3 regions of the Streptomyces sp. f51 genome follow, and region 3 is predicted to be linked to each of the others. Evidence: riboswitches for the same ligand, from Rfam matches in the RefSeq annotation. Region 3 holds a riboswitch; each other region holds the start of a gene.
What was found. A riboswitch is a leader RNA that binds a small molecule or an ion and turns the genes downstream of it on or off. The one in region 3 is predicted to bind cyclic di-AMP.
Positions count from the first base shown of each region.

Region 1: another riboswitch for cyclic di-AMP. It lies ahead of WJM95_RS28365 (LysM peptidoglycan-binding domain-containing M23 family metallopeptidase); the one in region 3 lies ahead of WJM95_RS19700 (NlpC/P60 family protein).
Region 2: another riboswitch for cyclic di-AMP. It lies ahead of WJM95_RS13000 (transglycosylase family protein); the one in region 3 lies ahead of WJM95_RS19700 (NlpC/P60 family protein).

Region 1 is NZ_CP149798.1:6,546,517-6,552,153, reverse strand. Features, by position in the region: gene WJM95_RS28375 (TetR family transcriptional regulator C-terminal domain-containing protein) at 1-370, shown strand, start outside; gene WJM95_RS28370 (SGNH/GDSL hydrolase family protein) at 541-1,326, opposite strand; gene WJM95_RS28365 (LysM peptidoglycan-binding domain-containing M23 family metallopeptidase) at 1,606-2,496, opposite strand; cyclic di-AMP (ydaO/yuaA leader) riboswitch at 2,501-2,658, opposite strand; gene WJM95_RS28360 (tyrosine-protein phosphatase) at 3,173-3,970, shown strand; gene WJM95_RS28355 (DUF6126 family protein) at 3,992-4,138, opposite strand; gene WJM95_RS28350 (XRE family transcriptional regulator) at 4,135-4,773, opposite strand; gene WJM95_RS28345 (aspartate aminotransferase family protein) at 4,884-5,637, opposite strand, start outside.
Region 2 is NZ_CP149798.1:2,972,752-2,978,388, reverse strand. Features, by position in the region: gene WJM95_RS13010 (cytochrome P450) at 1-804, shown strand, start outside; gene WJM95_RS13005 (transglycosylase family protein) at 1,053-1,994, shown strand; cyclic di-AMP (ydaO/yuaA leader) riboswitch at 2,178-2,371, shown strand; gene WJM95_RS13000 (transglycosylase family protein) at 2,376-3,074, shown strand; gene eno (phosphopyruvate hydratase) at 3,407-4,693, shown strand; gene WJM95_RS12990 (septum formation initiator family protein) at 4,835-5,311, shown strand; gene WJM95_RS12985 (DUF501 domain-containing protein) at 5,350-5,637, shown strand, end outside.
Region 3 is NZ_CP149798.1:4,485,579-4,491,215, reverse strand. Features, by position in the region: gene pcrA (DNA helicase PcrA) at 1-2,420, opposite strand, end outside; cyclic di-AMP (ydaO/yuaA leader) riboswitch at 2,691-2,861, shown strand; gene WJM95_RS19700 (NlpC/P60 family protein) at 2,869-4,038, shown strand; gene WJM95_RS19695 (tellurite resistance/C4-dicarboxylate transporter family protein) at 4,161-5,150, shown strand; gene WJM95_RS19690 (hypothetical protein) at 5,218-5,571, opposite strand.

The DNA.
Region 1 (5,637 bases), 2.1 Mb from region 3:
GCGACGCCTGCGGGCCGCCGTGCGGTGGTACGCCCCGACCGGGCAGGCCAAGGGCTGGCGCCTGTGGATCGAGGGCTGGGCCGTCGCCCTGCGCGAGCCCGCGCTGCGCGAGGTCACCCGGGATCTCGACCGTCAGTGGAAGGCCGCGATGACCGAGGTGATCGCGGAGGGCGTGGCCGCCGGCGAGTTCCGCTGCCCGGACCCCGCGAGCGCGGCCCTCAGACTCACCGCGCTGCTGGACGGTCTCGCGGTCCAGATGACGGCTTACTCCGGCGGGGTCTCACGGGCACGGACCCAGGAATGGGTGGACGAGGCCCTGGCCCGCGAACTGGGCCTGGAACGATCGGCGTTGATGGCGGCGGTGCGCTAGCCGCGCAGTCCGCGGAACCGCCCCGGGCCGGTGCGCGACCCCGGGGCCGGTGTCCGACCCGGGGCCGCTGTCCTGCCCGGGTCCCGCCAAGCGTCACTCCCCCTTGAGGGGTCACCCCCGTCGGTGCCCGTTCCGGGCGGGCCGGGTTCTCCCGCCCGGAAGGACCGGGTTCAGGCCACCGACTCGATGCGCAGCTTGATGTCGTCCGGTGAGAGCGGCCCCTTGGCCGACACGTGGTCGCCCGAGGACTCACCGCGCAGTCGCCGTCCGATCCACGGGACCAGGTACTCGCGGGCCCACTGGATGTTGTCGCGGCGCACCTCCAGCGTGCCGCGCGGCGGGAGGGGCGGCCAGGGCTGGTCCGGGTCGGCCGGGACCTCGAGACCGAGGACCTGTCCGGCGCGGAGGGCCACCCGGGTGTGCCCCTCGGGAGAGAGGTGCAGCCGGTCGCCGTCCCACGCCCTGCGGTCCTGGATCGTCTTCAGGGACCAGAGGTCGAGAACGGGACAGCCGTAGCGGTCCGCGATGGCCCGCACATGTCCGTTGTACGTGGCGATCTTGCCGCGCAGATGCTTGAGCACGGGGACACCACGGGTGTCGAAGCCGGTGGTCACCATCACGGTGCCCACGGCGGAGGTGAGGTCGGCGACCGCGCGCTCGAAGCGCTCCGCGACCTCGTCGGGGTCGGTGCCGGGGCGGAGGATGTCATTGCCGCCGGCGCAGAACGAGACCAGGTCCGGGCCGAGTTCCCTGGCCTGCTGGAGCTGGGTCTCGACGATCTGGTCGAGCAGTTTGCCGCGCACCGCGAGATTGGTGTAGTCGAAATCGCCTTCGGGCCTGCGGTCCGCGAGAAGTACCGCGAACCGGTCCGCCCATCCGACGAACGCCCCGTCGGGCCCAGGGTCGCCGACGCCCTCGGTGAAGCTGTCCCCCACCGCCACGTACGACCCGATCACTGATCTGTTGTCATCCTTCGAATCGTCTGCCACATCGAGCATGATTCACCTTTCGATGTGAGCTACGCGACCGTAGGGAAGGGTTGACGGACGGTGAGATAAGCCACTCGCCAAGCATTGGTCAACTCCGGAATAAGGCCCACATCAGGGATGTTCAAGCAGCGATCACCAAGATGCCCCGCAAACCGGCGCCGTGGAACACACCGGAGGCCGGACCCAGGGGATCTGGGGTCCGGCCTCCGGAGTCGGTCCTGCCGTCAGGAGCAGGAAGTGGGGGCGTCAGCCCACGGCGACACCGTGCGAGCGCAGGTACGCCACCGGGTCGACGTCGGAGCCGTAGTCGGGCGTGGTGCGGATCTCGAAGTGCAGGTGCGGTCCGGTCACGTTGCCGGTCGCGCCGGAGAGACCGATCTGCTGGCCCTCCGTCACGGTCTGTCCCGCGGAGACGGACAGCGACGACATGTGGGCGTACTGGGAGTACTTGCCGTCGGCGTGCTGGATGACGACCTGGTTGCCGTAGGCGCCGCCCCAGCCGGCGGAGACGACGGTGCCCGCGGCGACGGACTTGATGGTGGTGCCGGTCGGGACCACGAAGTCCACGCCGGTGTGGTAGCCGCTGGACCACATGCTGCCCGCGACCTTGTAGCCGGTGCCGATGGTGCTGCTGTCGACCGGCAGGGTGTAGCCGGCGGAGTCACCGGTGGACGCGGTGGTGGTCGCGGCCGTGTCGGCGGCGGGGGTGGCCTGGGACTTCGCCGGAGCCGTCGCCGTGGTGGCCGTGTGCGTGGCCGTGTGTGTGGCGGCGGCCCTGTGGCCGAGCGACAGCTTCAGACCGGGGTGGATCAGCGACGGGTCGCCGCCGATGGCGGACCGGTTGTCGGCGTAGATCTTCTTCCAGCCGCCGGTGACGTTCTGCTCGTCGGCGATCTTCGAGAGGTAGTCGCCGGACTTCACCGCGTACGTCTTCGCCGTGGCCGTGGCGGCCTTCTCGGCGGGGGCGGCGGTCGCGGCCTTCTCGACGTGCTGCGCGACGGTGGCCTGGGTCGCGGCGTGGGCTCCCGTGGCTCCCATCAGAGGCAGCGCGAGTGCGGCGCCGCCGGTTCCGGCCGCGGCGATCGTGCGGGTGAAACGCAGGGACTTGGGACGGCGGTGCTTACCCTTCGCGGGCATGGCGATTTCCTCTCCGGCGCCTGCGGGGTGAGCTGTCGGGTGCGGGCTGGAGATGCCCGGCCGCGCTGCTGCGCGGCTGTACCCCTAGCCTGTTCCGGGAACCGGATCAGGCACGGAACCTGTGGGTCCCCCGCTCCTGCCGTGTACGGGTGAGTGTGCGGAATTCCGGGCGGCGGCAGGATTGGGCGTCCGTCCGGATTGAGGCAGAACGTAAGCGACATGAGAGCGCGTCGACAACTAAGTCCGGTTTCTGTGCGCTCGTCTTTCTTGATCCATGCGGAATTCACCGTCACCCTCCGTCGAATGACGATCTTCCGGACATCTCAACCCGCCCGGAAACGCGGGCGCGTTGAGAAAAGGGGACGGCAACGCATCGTCACGAATATGACGCTCCTCACGCGACTCGCCCCAGTGCGCCCTATTCCAGGGCCAGTTGTCACGAAGGTTCTTATTCGGACAGAACGGTCAGATGCACCGTGCGCGGATATCCAGCACATTCGGCCCCCTCTCCGGAAAGGAAGAACCGAAACTCCATTGATTCGAACATGCGCGCGAATAAATAACTCATTGCCTGAGGAACCCATGTCGTATCGTCGAGAGCGCGAACAGGTACAACTGCCGACGAGCGACGCCGAGTCCAGCCCGGTGACGCCGGAGGCCGAACAGGAGGAGCCCCGTGACGCAGCAGATCCCGTCGACCGAGCCCGAGCTCGGCGGAGTGCGCAACTTCCGCGACGTGGGCGGACTGCCCACCGTGGACGGCCGGCGCGTGCGCCACGGTCATCTGTTCCGCAGCGGCCACCTCGCGCACGCTACGGAGGAGGACGCCGCGTTCCTCTCCTCCCTGGGACTGCACACGATCTTCGACTTCCGCAACGCGGCCGACCAGAAGCTGGAGGGCCCGGACGTCGAACTGCCGGGCGTGCGGAACGTGAACCTCCCGCTGAGCGACCCGGCGGACGGCAGTGAGTTCTGGAAGATGGTCCGCGACGGCGACATCGAGCAGCTGCGCGGGCTCCTGGGCGAGGGCAGGGCCGCGAACCGGATGATCGGCTCGTACCGCGCGATCATCAGGGAGCGCACGGCGGAGCACTCCCAGGTGCTGCACGCGCTGGCCGACGACAGCGTGCCCGCGCTGATGCACTGCGCGGCGGGCAAGGACCGCGCCGGACTGTCGATCGCGGTCACCCTGCTGGCCCTCGGCGTGGAGCGCGAGGCGATCGTGGCCGACTACCTGGAGTCGAACGCCACGCACCGCCGGTACAAGGTGCACCGCACCAATTCCTCGGCGGGCGCCTACTCCCCCGAGGTGATGGAACTGCTCAGCCCGCTGTTCGACGCGCGCGCCGAGTACCTGACAGCGGCGTTCGAGACGATCGAGGAGACCTGGGGCGGCGTCGAGGCCTACCTGGAGCAGGGACTGGGGCTCACGCCCGAGCTGCGGGAGCGGCTGCGCGCGCGGCTCCTGGACTGAGCCGCGCGCCGGGCCCGGCTGCTACTGGTTCTGCGCGCCGAGCGTGAAGAGCAGGTAGATGAAGGCCGCGAACAGGTGGCCGACGGCGACGTAGATGATCAGCCGCACCCACAGGGCGCGCGGGAACCTGTCCTCCATGGACCGGCGGGGTTCCGTGGGTTCGGTCATGACGTCTCTCCCGGGGTGGGGTGGCCCGCCGCCGCGCCCAGGCACAGCGCGGCGACGGGGCTCTGGAGCAGGGTGTGTACGAAGAGGAGCTCGGCGCCGTCGCGCTCGGCGGCGGCGATGCGGTGCGGGGTCAGCGAGTCGAAGTGGGCGCTGTCTCCCGGAGCCAGGACGTGCGCGGTGTCCCCGAGCCGCAGACTGAGCCGCCCCTGGAGGACGTACAGCCACTCCTCGCCCGGGTGGACGCGCACGATGTCGCCCTGCGAGCCGTACGGGACGTGCACGCGCAGCGCCTGCATGCCGCGGCCCGCGGAGCCCGCCTGCCAGTAGGTCCAGCCGCCGGCGGGGGCGGGCTCCATGTCGGCGGCCCGTACGACCGCGTCACGTTCGGGGACCGCCTCGCCCAGCAGCTCGGAGACCGTCGTACCGTAGACACGTGCGAGCGTGAGCAGCATCGGCAGCGAGGGCTGGCGCTGCCCGGTCTCCAGCCGGGAGAGATGGGCGGGCGAGAGGCCGGCGGCGCGGGCCGCGGCCTCCAGCGTGAGCGAGACGCCGCGGCGCAGGGCGCGCAGCCGGGGCGCCACGGCGTACAGCTCGGCGGACGGCTCGTCGGCCGCCCCTGGATCGGCAGGGCTCATGGGACCATTGAGCCAAATAATTACCTCAGGGGCAATTTTCTTGCCTGAGAGGCAAAAGAGCCCGGCCGTTCCCATCGGCCGCCGTGGCGGCCCGCGGGAACGGCCGGGTCTCAGCGGTTGGCCACGGCCTGCTTGACCAGCGTCTTCCCGAAGTCCCACATCAGCCCGCCACCGCTGTGCGCGTCCTCCATCACGGCGGTGAAGGCCTCCACGAACCGGTCGACGTCCTTCTCGTCGATCACCAGCGGCGGGATCAGCTTGATCACCTCCAGGTGGTCGCCGGAGACCTGGGTGAGGATGCGGTGCCGCTGGAGCAGCGGCACGACGACCATCTGCGCGAACAGGCCCTTGCGCGCGGCCTGGAGCATGGTCCAGCGGCTGCGCAGCTTGAGGGAGGCCGGCCGGCCGAACTCGATGCCGATCATCAGCCCCCGCCCGCGCACCTCGCTGAGCAGCTCGTACCGGTCGACCAGGGCCGCCAGCCGGGACTTCAGCAGCTCTCCGGTGATCCGCGCGTTGGCGACGATCTGCTCGTTCTCCATCACGGAGAGCACCGCGAGACCCGCCGCCATGGCCTGCGCGTTGGAGCCGAAGCTGGCCGAGTGCACGAGGACCCGGTCCATGGAGGAGTAGACCTTCTTGAAGATCCAGTCCTTTCCGAGGGTCGCGCCCACCGGCACATAGCCGCCGGAGAGCGCCTTGGCCACGCACACCAGGTCCGGTTCGACACCCTCCTCGTGCTGGTAGGCGTAGAAGTCCCCGGTCCGGCCGAGGCCGGTCTGCACCTCGTCCGCGATGAGCAGGGCCTTGTGCCGGTGCAGCAGTTCCTGGGCGGCGCGGAGATACCCGGGCGGGGACTCGTGG
Region 2 (5,637 bases), 1.5 Mb from region 3:
TACGCCATCTGCGACCTGCTCGGCGTCCCGCGCGAGGACCAGGACGACTTCCGGGACTGGGCGGGCATGATGATCCGGCACGGCGGCGGGCCGCGGGGCGGGGTCGCCCGGTCCGTGAAGAAGATGCGCGGCTATCTCGCCGAGCTCATCCACCGCAAGCGCGAGGCACTGACGGCGGAGCCCGAGCCGGGCGAGGACCTCATCTCCGGGCTCATCCGCGCCTCCGACCACGGTGAGCACCTCACCGAGAACGAGGCCGCCGCGATGGCCTTCATCCTGCTCTTCGCCGGGTTCGAGACGACGGTCAACCTCATCGGGAACGGGATGCACGCCCTGCTGACCCACCCCGGGCAGCGGGAGCGGCTCCAGACCTCCCTCGCGGCCGGGGAGAGCGGGCTGCTGGAGACGGGTGTGGAGGAACTCCTGCGCTACGACGGGCCCGTGGAACTGGCCACCTGGCGGTTCGCGACCGAGGACGTGCGGATCGGCGGACAGGACATCGCGGCCGGCGACCCCGTGCTCGTGGTCCTCGCGGCGGCGGACCGTGACCCCGAACGCTTCGAGGATCCGGACACGCTCGATCTCTCACGACGTGACCTTCAGCACTTGGGCTACGGCCACGGCATCCACTACTGCCTGGGCGCGCCGCTCGCCAGGCTGGAGGGGCAGGCCGCGCTCGGAACGCTCCTCAGCCGGCTTCCCGACATCCAACTCGCCGGAGAATCGGCCGATTTGCGCTGGCGCGGAGGGCTCATTATGCGGGGATTGCGCACGCTTCCGGTGGAGTTCACCCCGGTCAAATAGGCCTTGATCGGCCCATCGCCGACCCTTCGTCACCCCTGCTGAAGTGATCCTTCCGCATACCGGAAAGAGCGCTCCCACGGCTACCGGAACATGACGGTCCATCAAATCTGTGATCTTCGCGTGATCTGTACTGCATCGACTTGTAACCAGCGATCGACTGCGGCTACGTTCACCCATCAACGCGGCACCCATGCTTCCGGATTGACGGGAGCCGCGCTGCTCCCCGCTGTCACGCGAAAGGCTTCCGCATGCTCTCCGGGAACGGCCGTCACCGTCGCCCTCGTCAGGCTCCCGCGCTCATCGTCGCCGCGGGGGTGACCGGATCGGCGATCGCCATCCCGCTGCTCGCCGCGGCGAGCGCGAGCGCCGCCGACGGAACCACCTGGGACCGGGTGGCGCAGTGCGAGAGCGGTGGCGCGTGGAGCGCCAACCAGGGCAACGGCTACTACGGCGGCCTTCAGCTCGACCAGGACAACTGGGAGGCGCACGGCGGCCTCGACTACGCCCCGACCGCCGACCAGGCCAGCCGCTCGCAGCAGATAGCCGTCGCCGAGAAGGTGCTCGCCGACCAGGGTCTCAAGGCGTGGCCGACCTGTGGTCCGCTCTCCGGGCTCAGCAAGGGCTCGGGCGAGATCAGCGTCGACACGGGCGTGGCCGGCGACTCGTCGGGCGGCGACGACTCCAGTTCCTATGTTTCCTCCGGTTTGTCGACTACGCCCAGTTCGTCCGCTTCGAGTGACGCGTCCGGTTCGGGCGGCTCCTCGGCCTCGGCCGACAGCACCCCGGCGCCCAGCGCCTCGCAGACCTCCGGCACCGCGGACGCGACGGCGGACAAGACCGACAAATCGGCTGATTCGTCCAAGTCGGTCCAGAAGAAAGCCTCTTCGAGCGCCTCCGCCACCCCGGGCAGCGGTACCGGACGGCACCGCGGCGAGGCCTCCGAGAACACGGCCGGCGACGCCGCCGACGGCTCCGCCGGACGGCACGCGGCGAGCGCCGGGAGCGACACCGCCGACGCCTCGTACGCCGCACAGGTCTTGGGCAGCATCTGGGACGGTTCCGACGACCTCGGCCTCGGTACCGACTGGGACAAGCTGGCCGCCGCCGACACGTCGGCCGCCGACAGTGGTCCCGGCCTCGTCGTCCCTGGTCGGAGCATTGCCGTCGTCGCCGAAACGGCCCAGCAGTAGCGGGAGTTCGCGTCACGGTTCGCTGCGGAATGTCCCATTTGGTGCAAGTGAGAGATGGGTCTCAGAAGCCCTGATCGTCTTTGAATTTCCGCCGATCGACTGCTTACGGTCGTGACCGCTCGCCACAGCGGGCCCCGACGGTCGCAACGCCGAATCCTGCCAACGGCCGTACGGGAACAGTCGTCGCGTCATGCGCCGTAGGCAGGAGCGGGGGACCCAAGGTAAGTGCCGGGCCCGGGAGTCGAGAGACGTCCGGGATCGGCTTGGGGTGAAGCCGCGTGCCGGATGTCCTGGAGACGGGATCCGAGGCACGTGGCCGGGCAACTCATTCGGCCCGAACCCGACAGCTCACCTCGCAGGCGTCGGTGAGGGGATCTCTCCATGCTGTTCTCCAGCAAGGGCAAGCACCGCCGCCCGAACAAGGCCACCCGCGTCGCCGCTCTCGCCGGTGTCACCGGTGTCGCCATCGCCGCCCCGCTGATGGCGGCCGGCAGCGCCTCCGCCGCCACCGCCTCCGAGTGGGACGCCGTCGCCCAGTGCGAGTCCGGCGGCAACTGGTCGATCAACACCGGCAACGGTTACTACGGCGGCCTTCAGTTCTCCTCCTCCACCTGGGCCGCGTACGGCGGCACCGCCTACGCCTCGAGCGCCGACCAGGCCTCGAAGTCGCAGCAGATCGCCATCGGCGAGAAGGTCCTGGCCGCGCAGGGCAAGGGCGCCTGGCCGACCTGCGGCACCGGTCTGTCGAGCACCCCGTACGGCGGCGGCTCGGCCCCGGCGGCCCCGTCCGCGCCCTCCTCGTCGAGCGCCTCGCAGAGCGCCCCCGCCACCCGTACGACGGAGCAGCCCGCCTCCCGTTCCGCGGAGCGCCCCGCCGCCCAGAAGACCGTCACCACGCCGACCGGCAAGAAGGTCAAGAAGGGTGACGGCGAGTACAAGGTCGTCAAGGGCGACACCCTGAGCTCGATCGCCGAGAAGAAGCACGTCAAGGGCGGCTGGCAGAAGCTGTTCAAGCTGAACAAGGACATCGTCGCCGACGCCGACGTCATCTACCCGGGCCAGCAGCTGCACCTCCACTGAGCAGTGCGGCACGCCGGCCGACCGGCCTCCTTCGGCGGAGGGAGGCCGTGGACCGGCGCCGCACCGCCCGCGCGAGCGAAAGCTCCCTCGTGAGGCCCCCGCACGGAGACCTCCGAGGTTCCCCGTCCCCACGGGCTCCCCGCTCCGGCGCGTGTTCCCCCGCACGCACCGGAGCGGGGTTTTTTATGTCTTTTTTTGTTCCGTTCAGGAACAATATGTACGCTCAGTTCCGCTCAAGGGGTGGTCGATCGCTGGCCGATCCCCGTGAGCCGGTTAGGCTCATCCCGCGGGGCTGCCAAGCTCCGCGTACCCGCGTCACATCCCATAAGGAGATGCTCGTGCCGTCCATCGACGTCGTCGTAGCCCGGGAAATCCTGGACTCCCGAGGCAACCCCACGGTCGAGGTCGAGGTCGGCCTCGACGACGGCAGCACGGGTCGTGCCGCCGTTCCGTCCGGCGCTTCCACCGGAGCGTTCGAGGCCATCGAGCTTCGCGACGGTGACCCCAACCGCTACCAGGGCAAGGGTGTCGAGAAGGCCGTCCTCGCCGTCATCGAGCAGATCGGCCCGGAGCTCGTCGGCTACGACGCCACCGAGCAGCGCCTGATCGACCAGGCGATGTTCGACCTCGACGCCACCGACAACAAGGGCTCGCTCGGCGCCAACGCCATCCTCGGCGTCTCGCTGGCCGTCGCGCACGCCGCCTCCGAGGCGTCCGACCTGCCGCTCTTCCGCTACCTGGGCGGCCCGAACGCGCACCTGCTGCCCGTTCCGATGATGAACATCCTGAACGGCGGCTCGCACGCCGACTCCAACGTGGACATCCAGGAGTTCATGATCGCCCCGATCGGCGCGGAGTCCTTCTCCGAGGCCCTGCGCTGGGGCGCCGAGGTCTACCACACCCTCAAGAAGGTGCTGAAGACCAAGGGCCTGTCCACCGGACTCGGCGACGAGGGCGGCTTCGCCCCGAACCTGGAGTCCAACCGCGCCGCCCTCGACCTCATCGTCGAGGCCATCAAGCAGGCCGGCTACGTCCCCGGCGAGCAGATCGCGCTCGCCCTCGACGTCGCCGCGTCCGAGTTCTACAAGGACGGCAAGTACGAGTTCGAGGGCAAGTCCCGCTCGGCCGCCGAGATGACCGAGTACTACGAGGAGCTCGTCTCCGCGTACCCGCTCGTCTCCATCGAGGACCCGCTGTACGAGGACGACTGGGCCGGCTGGAAGGTCATCACCGACAAGCTGGGCGACAAGGTCCAGATCGTCGGCGACGACCTCTTCGTCACCAACCCGGAGCGTCTGGCCCGCGGCATCGAGGAGGGCTCCGCCAACGCCCTGCTCGTCAAGGTCAACCAGATCGGTTCGCTGACCGAGACCCTGGACGCCGTCGAGCTGGCCCAGCGCAACGGCTTCAAGTGCATGATGTCCCACCGTTCCGGCGAGACCGAGGACGTCACCATCGCCGACCTCGCGGTCGCCGTGAACTGCGGTCAGATCAAGACCGGCGCCCCGGCCCGCTCGGACCGCGTCGCCAAGTACAACCAGCTGCTGCGCATCGAGGAGATCCTCGACGACGCCGCGGTGTACGCGGGCCGCTCGGCGTTCCCCCGCTTCAAGGGCTGAGCGAGCACGGCCTTCTAGGGCTGAGCCGCACGGCTCGTCCCGCGCCCTCCGTACGTCCCCGTACCCGGTCCCGTACCGTGTGCGGGGACGTACGCACGTGACGGGCCCCCACCGCGGGCCGGCAGCGGGGAGGCGGGACTCATGGCCGTGAAGGACCGGGACCGGTTCTCCACCTCGACCAGGCTGAAGCTGCTCGGCGAGCAGACGGCGGCCAGGGTCTACCGCTCCCAGACCAAGCGGCAGGCGCGCCGCTCCCGGCTCACCGGCCGGGCCGCGCTCCTCGCCATGGTCCTGTGCACCCTGATCGTCGCCCTCGCGTACCCGATGCGGCAGTACGTCTCCCAGCGGGCCCAGATCGGCGATCTGGAGCGGCAGCGGGAGCAAGCCAGGCAGCGGGTCGAGCAGCTGCGCGACCTCAAGGCGCGCTGGCAGGACGACGCGTACGCCGAGCAGCAGATCCGGCAGCGGCTGCACTATGTGATGCCGGGCGAGACCGGCTACGTCGTGATCGACCCGGACGCCGCGAAGCAGGCCCGCGCCCAACGGAGCACCGCCGACCGCCCCTGGTACACCAACGTCTGGGACGGCGTGGACAAATCCGACGCCGCAGACCGCTGACGACCATGAACTGACCAGAAAGACACGTGACTCACGGCATGGAAACGCCACCGCCCACCACCCCGCGCACCGAGCCCACCGACGCCGACGTCGAGGCCTTCAAGCAGCAGCTCGGCCGCCCGCCGCGCGGGCTGCGCGCGATCGTGCACCGCTGTCCCTGCGGCCAGCCGGACGTGGTGGAGACGGCGCCCCGCCTCCCCGACGGCACGCCGTTCCCGACCACGTACTACCTGACCTGCCCCCGGGCCGCGTCCGCGATCGGGACGCTGGAGGCCAACGGGGTCATGAAGGAGATGACCGAACGCCTGGCCACCGACCCCGAGCTG
Region 3 (5,637 bases):
GTCGCCTCCGCGTTCGCGCCCGTCCCCTTCACCCCGACGACGGTGCCGAGACCGAACTGGTCGTGCGTGACCCGGTCCCCGACGGCCAGCGAGACCACCGGCTTCTCGGTGACGCCGCGGCGGGTGGCGAACCCGGAGGCACCCGAGGCCGCGGACCGCGCACGCGAGGACGAGAGGGAGGCGGCGACACCGGAGACGGGACCGGCGGGCACGGGCGCGGTCGCCCCCGTGCGCTTCCAGTCCAGATGGGTCGCCGGGATCTCCTCCAGGAAGCGGGAGGGCGGGTTGTACGAGGGCTGCCCCCACGCGCTGCGCATCGAGGACCGGGTGAGGTAGAGCCGCTCGCGGGCGCGGGTGATGCCCACGTACGCCAGGCGCCGCTCCTCCTCCAGCTCCTTGACCTGTCCGAGCGCGCGCATGTGCGGGAAGACGCCGTCCTCCATGCCGGTCAGGAAGACCACGGGGAATTCGAGGCCCTTGGCGGTGTGCAGGGTCATCAGGGTGATGACGCCGTTGCCGTCCTCCTCGTCCGGGATCTGGTCCGAGTCGGCGACGAGCGCGACCCGCTCCAGGAACGCGGAGAGTCCGGGCGGGGTCTCGCCCTCGCCGGTCTCCTGCTCGAACTCCAGGGCCACGGCGGCGAGTTCCTGGAGGTTCTCGATCCGGGTCTCGTCCTGCGGGTCGGTCGAGGCCTGCAACTCGGCGAGATATCCGGTGCGTTCGAGGACGGCCTCCAGGACGGTGGCCGGGCCCGCGCCCGACTCGACGATCGTACGGAGGTCCTCCATGAGCGTGTTGAACCGCTTGACCGCGTTGGTGGACCGCGCGGCCATGCCGTAGGCCTCGTCGACGCGGCGCAGCGCCTGCGGGAAGCTGATCTTCTCGCGCTGCGACAGGGCATCGATCATCGCCTCGGCGCGGTCGCCGATGCCGCGCTTGGGCACGTTCAGGATGCGGCGCATCGGGACGGAGTCCTCGGGGTTGGCCAGCACCCTGAGGTAGGCGAGGACGTCCCGGACCTCCTTGCGCTCGTAGAAGCGGACACCGCCGACGACCTTGTACGGCAGGCCGACGCGGATGAAGACCTCTTCGAAGACACGGGACTGGGCGTTCGTGCGGTAGAAGACCGCGACGTCGCCGGCCCTCGCCTCGCCCGCGTCGGTGAGGCGGTCTATCTCGTCGGCGACGAACTGGGCCTCGTCGTGCTCGGTGTCCGCGACGTACCCCGTGATGTTCGAGCCCGCGCCGGCGTTGGTCCACAGGTTCTTGGGGCGGCGGGACTCGTTGCGCTCGATGACCGCGTTGGCGGCGGACAGGATCGTCTGGGTGGAGCGGTAGTTCTGCTCCAGGAGGATCGTCGTCGCGTTCGGGTAGTCCTCCTCGAACTGGAGGATGTTGCGGATGGTCGCGCCGCGGAAGGCGTAGATCGACTGGTCCGCGTCACCCACCACGCACAGTTCGGCCGGAGGCAGGTCGTACGCGTTGGGCGGTACGTCCACGGGGTGCTCGGAGGTCCCCACGAGTTCGCGGACGAGGGCGTACTGCGCGTGGTTGGTGTCCTGGTACTCGTCGACCAGGACGTGCCGGAAGCGGCGGCGGTAGTGCTCGGCCACGTCCGGGAAGGCGCGCAGGAGGTTGACCGTGGTCATGATCAGGTCGTCGAAGTCGAGCGCGTTGGCCTCGCGCAGCCTCGACTGGTACATCGCGTAGGCCTGGGCGAGGGTCTTCTCGAAGCCGTCGGTGGCCTGGGCGGCGAAGTCCTCCTCGTCGATCAGCTCGTTCTTCAGGTTCGAGATCTTGGCGCTGAAGGACTTCGGCGGGAAACGCTTGGGGTCGAGGTCCAGATCACGGCAGACGAGCGCCATCAGACGCTTGGAGTCGGCGGCGTCGTAGATCGAGAACGACGAGGTGAAGCCGAGCGTCTTGCTCTCGCGGCGCAGGATGCGCACGCAGGCGCTGTGGAAGGTCATCACCCACATCGCGTTGGCGCGGGGGCCCACGAGCGCCTCGACGCGCTCCTTCATCTCGCCCGCGGCCTTGTTCGTGAAGGTGATCGCGAGGATCTGGCCGGGGTGGACGTTCCGCTCGCCGAGCAGGTGGGCGATGCGGTGCGTGAGCACGCGCGTCTTGCCGGAGCCGGCGCCGGCCACGATGAGCAGCGGGGAGCCGGAGTGCACCACGGCCGCGCGCTGGTTCTCGTTCAGGCCGTCCAGGAGGGCCGCCGGGTCCACGGCGGGCCTGGGCGCGCCGTCGCGGTAGTAGGCGTCACGGGTCGGCGGCAGGTCGAACTTCCCGCCGAACAGATCGTCCGGAACCGGCTCCGGTACGTGATCGTCCTCGGGCGGCGGCGGGTGTTCGTCCTCGTGCGCCGCGGAGGGCTTGAGGTCCGCCAGGAAGCTGTCGTCAAAGAGGCTGCTCATCGCTCTCCGAGTCTAGGCCGCCCCACTGACAACCCGCCGCCACCTCGGGAACTCCACCGGAAGTCGTGACGCGCGCCACCATGACCGTACGCGCCCGGCCGGACACTTGGAGTCAGGGGACGCCCGCACTCCGTCGTCGCAGATCCCGGGGCGCGGCCCAGGTCACGAAAATGTATCGGGCATATCGCCCATCAACCTTCACACGGGCCACACCGGTTGGCTAGCGTGCCGCAAGGCCGCTCGACCGCGACCGGCGAACATCGCCGGGCCGGGCGGCCTCCGCCGAATCCGGTACGCCGCGAGGCCGCCGGAGCCGGGGACCCACCGACCAAGGGGTGAATCGGTCCAACCGCCTTGTGGGGCACGGACCGTAGGGCAACCTTCCGGAACCACCCGCCCGAACCCGACAGCTAACTCGGCAGGCGGATGACGGAAGGAGTCGCCTCTCTTGGCGTCACACCGCAAGGCGCGTCCCACGGGTACGCGCATCGCAGGCATACGGACCCCGGCCCTGGCCACGGCGGCCCTCACGTCCGTGGCCCTGCTCTCGCAGACGGCCACCGCGGCCCCCTCGGCCGAACCGAGGCCCGGCATCGAAGCGGTCTCGAAGAAGGTCGACGACCTCTACCACCAGGCCGAGACGGCCACGAACAAGTACAACGCGACCCGGGAGAAGACCGCCGAGCAGCGCAAGCGCGTCGACACCCTGCTCGACGACGTCGCCCGGCGCACCGAGAAGCTCAACACCGCGCGCGAGGAACTGGGTTCGTTCGCGGCGGCGCAGTACAGGACCGGGGCCGCCGCACCCGGAACGGCGACCCTGCTGCTCGCGGACAACCCGCAGGACTACTTCGACCAGACCCAGTTGATGAGCCGTCTGACGAAACGCCAGAAGGCGGCCGTCGACGCCTACATCACCGACCAGGCCGCCACCACCAGGAAGCGGGCGGAGGCCACGCGGAACCTCGAATCGCTGACCGCCTCGCAGAAGGCGCTCAAGACGTCCAAGACCGCGGTGCAGCAGAAGCTCTCCGAGGCCCGCGACCTCCTGTCGAAGCTGAACACCGAGGAGAAGGCGCGGCTGGCGGCGATCGAGAGGAAGAAGCAGGAGCGGGCCGCGGCGAAGGCGGCGGAACTGGCACGGCAGCAGGCCGCCGCCGCCAAGGCCGAGCGGACGCAGCCGTCGTCGAGCGGCACGGGCACCCCGGCCGCCGGCTCGACGGCCGGGTCGCCGACGGGATCGACGGCGACGGGCTCCTCGTCGAAGGCGGCCGACGCGCTCGCCTTCGCCCGCGCCCAGATCGGCAAGCCGTACGTCTGGGGCGCCACCGGCCCCGACTCCTACGACTGCTCGGGCCTGACCCAGGCCGCCTGGAAGGCCGCGGGCGTCAGCCTCCCGCGCGTCACCTACGACCAGGTGAACGCCGGCACCACGGTCCCCCTCGCCGACGCCCGGCCCGGCGACCTCGTCTTCTTCTACGACGACATCAGCCACGTCGGCCTGTACATCGGTGGCGGCATGATGATCCACGCGCCGAAGCCGGGGGCGTACGTCCGCGAGGAGTCGATCTACTACGACGGCACGTCGGCGATCCACAGCGTGGTGCGCCCGGCGTAGACCGGACCTCCGCATCGCGGGGCGCGCGCGGGGCTCACCGGTCCCCGCGCGCGCCCCGCGTTTTCGCCCCCGCCCGAGCGTGCCCCGCCCGCAACCGCTCCGCGGGTCCCTAGCATCGACGCATGCCAGACACACCGGACATGACGGACATGATTCCGCTCCGCTCCTGGTGGGTGGGGTGGGCACCCGCCGCCGGGGCCGCCGTCATGGCCACCGGCATTCTCTCGATCGGTCTGCATCTGACCGGCCACGAGACCCTCTCCCGGATCGCGCTCGTTCTCGCGTCGCTCACCTGGGTCGGGCTCGCCTCGGACTTCCTCGCCCGGCTGCTGGGCGACCGGGAGCAGTGGGCGCGACGGGCCGGAACGCCCGCGGGGCTCGACGCGGTCGCGGCGACCACCGTGCTCGGCACCCGGTTCTCGGTGCTGGGGTGGCGGGGGCTCGCGGAGGTCCTGCTCGCACTGTCGGCCGTCCTCTGGCCGGTCCTGCTCCTGGCCGTCCTGCGGCACTGGCGGCGCCGTATGGCCGGCGAGGTGTTCCTCGTCTGCGTGGCCACGCAAGGGCTCTCGGTCCTCGGGTCGGCGATCGCCACCGAGGCTGGCTCGGACTGGCTCGCGCACGCCGCGATGACGCTGTTCTGGGTGGGAACCGCGCTCTACGTGCTCGCGTTCGCGTCCTTCGACCCCTGGGAGGTGCGGAAGGGGGCCGGGGACCACTGGGTGGCGGCCGGCGCGCTGGGCATCTCCGCGCTGGCCGGGGCGGGACTCGTCGCGGCGCACCACGTGAATCCGTATCTGTGGAACAACGACGACCAGGGCGTCCTGCGCGCCACGACGGGCGCGCTGCTGGCGCTCGACCTCGTCTGCTACCTCGTGCTGGCCGTCGCGGAGGTGGTGTGGCCGCGCCCGCGCCGCGACGTGCGGCGGTGGTCGACCGTCTTCCCGATGGGGATGACGGCGGTGGCGGCCCTCGCGGTCGCGGACGCGCTCGACGTCTTCCGGCTCAAGGGGCCGGGCCAGGTGCTGCTGTGGATCGCGGTGGCGGCGTGGCTCGTGGCGGCCGTGGTCACCGCTCTCGCCTTCCGGTCCGCCGCGCGGGAGCGACGGCGCTGACCGGGTCCCGGTGGTCGGGTTCCGCTGATCGAGGCCTGCCGATCAGGTCCCGTCCCGGGGGCGGTGCTCAGGTCCACAGGACGGCGATGAAGATGTTCGTGACGGTCAGCAGGCCCACCAGACCGAAGAGGCGCTTGTCCACCGTCTCGTCGTCCCGCTTCACGTAGACGAGTCCGAGAATCACGATCAGCAGGGCCAGCTTGACGCCGATCTTGACGGTGTTGACCGTGTTGCCGTCGGCCTGGTTGAGTCCGACCAGGGCGACTCCGGTCACCAGCATGGTCAGCGCACCGTGCAGCATCGCCGGGACGAAGCGGGCGGTGCCCTTGCCCATGGCCTTCATCTGGGTGAAGAAGCCGCCGAGGAGCGCGGCGATGCCGATGATGTGCAGGCCGACGAAGAGGTGGATGAGTACGCCCATGGAGCCGGAGCCTAATCGCACGCCTTCACGCCCCTGACGACGGGGCCGCCTCTCCCGGCCGCCGCC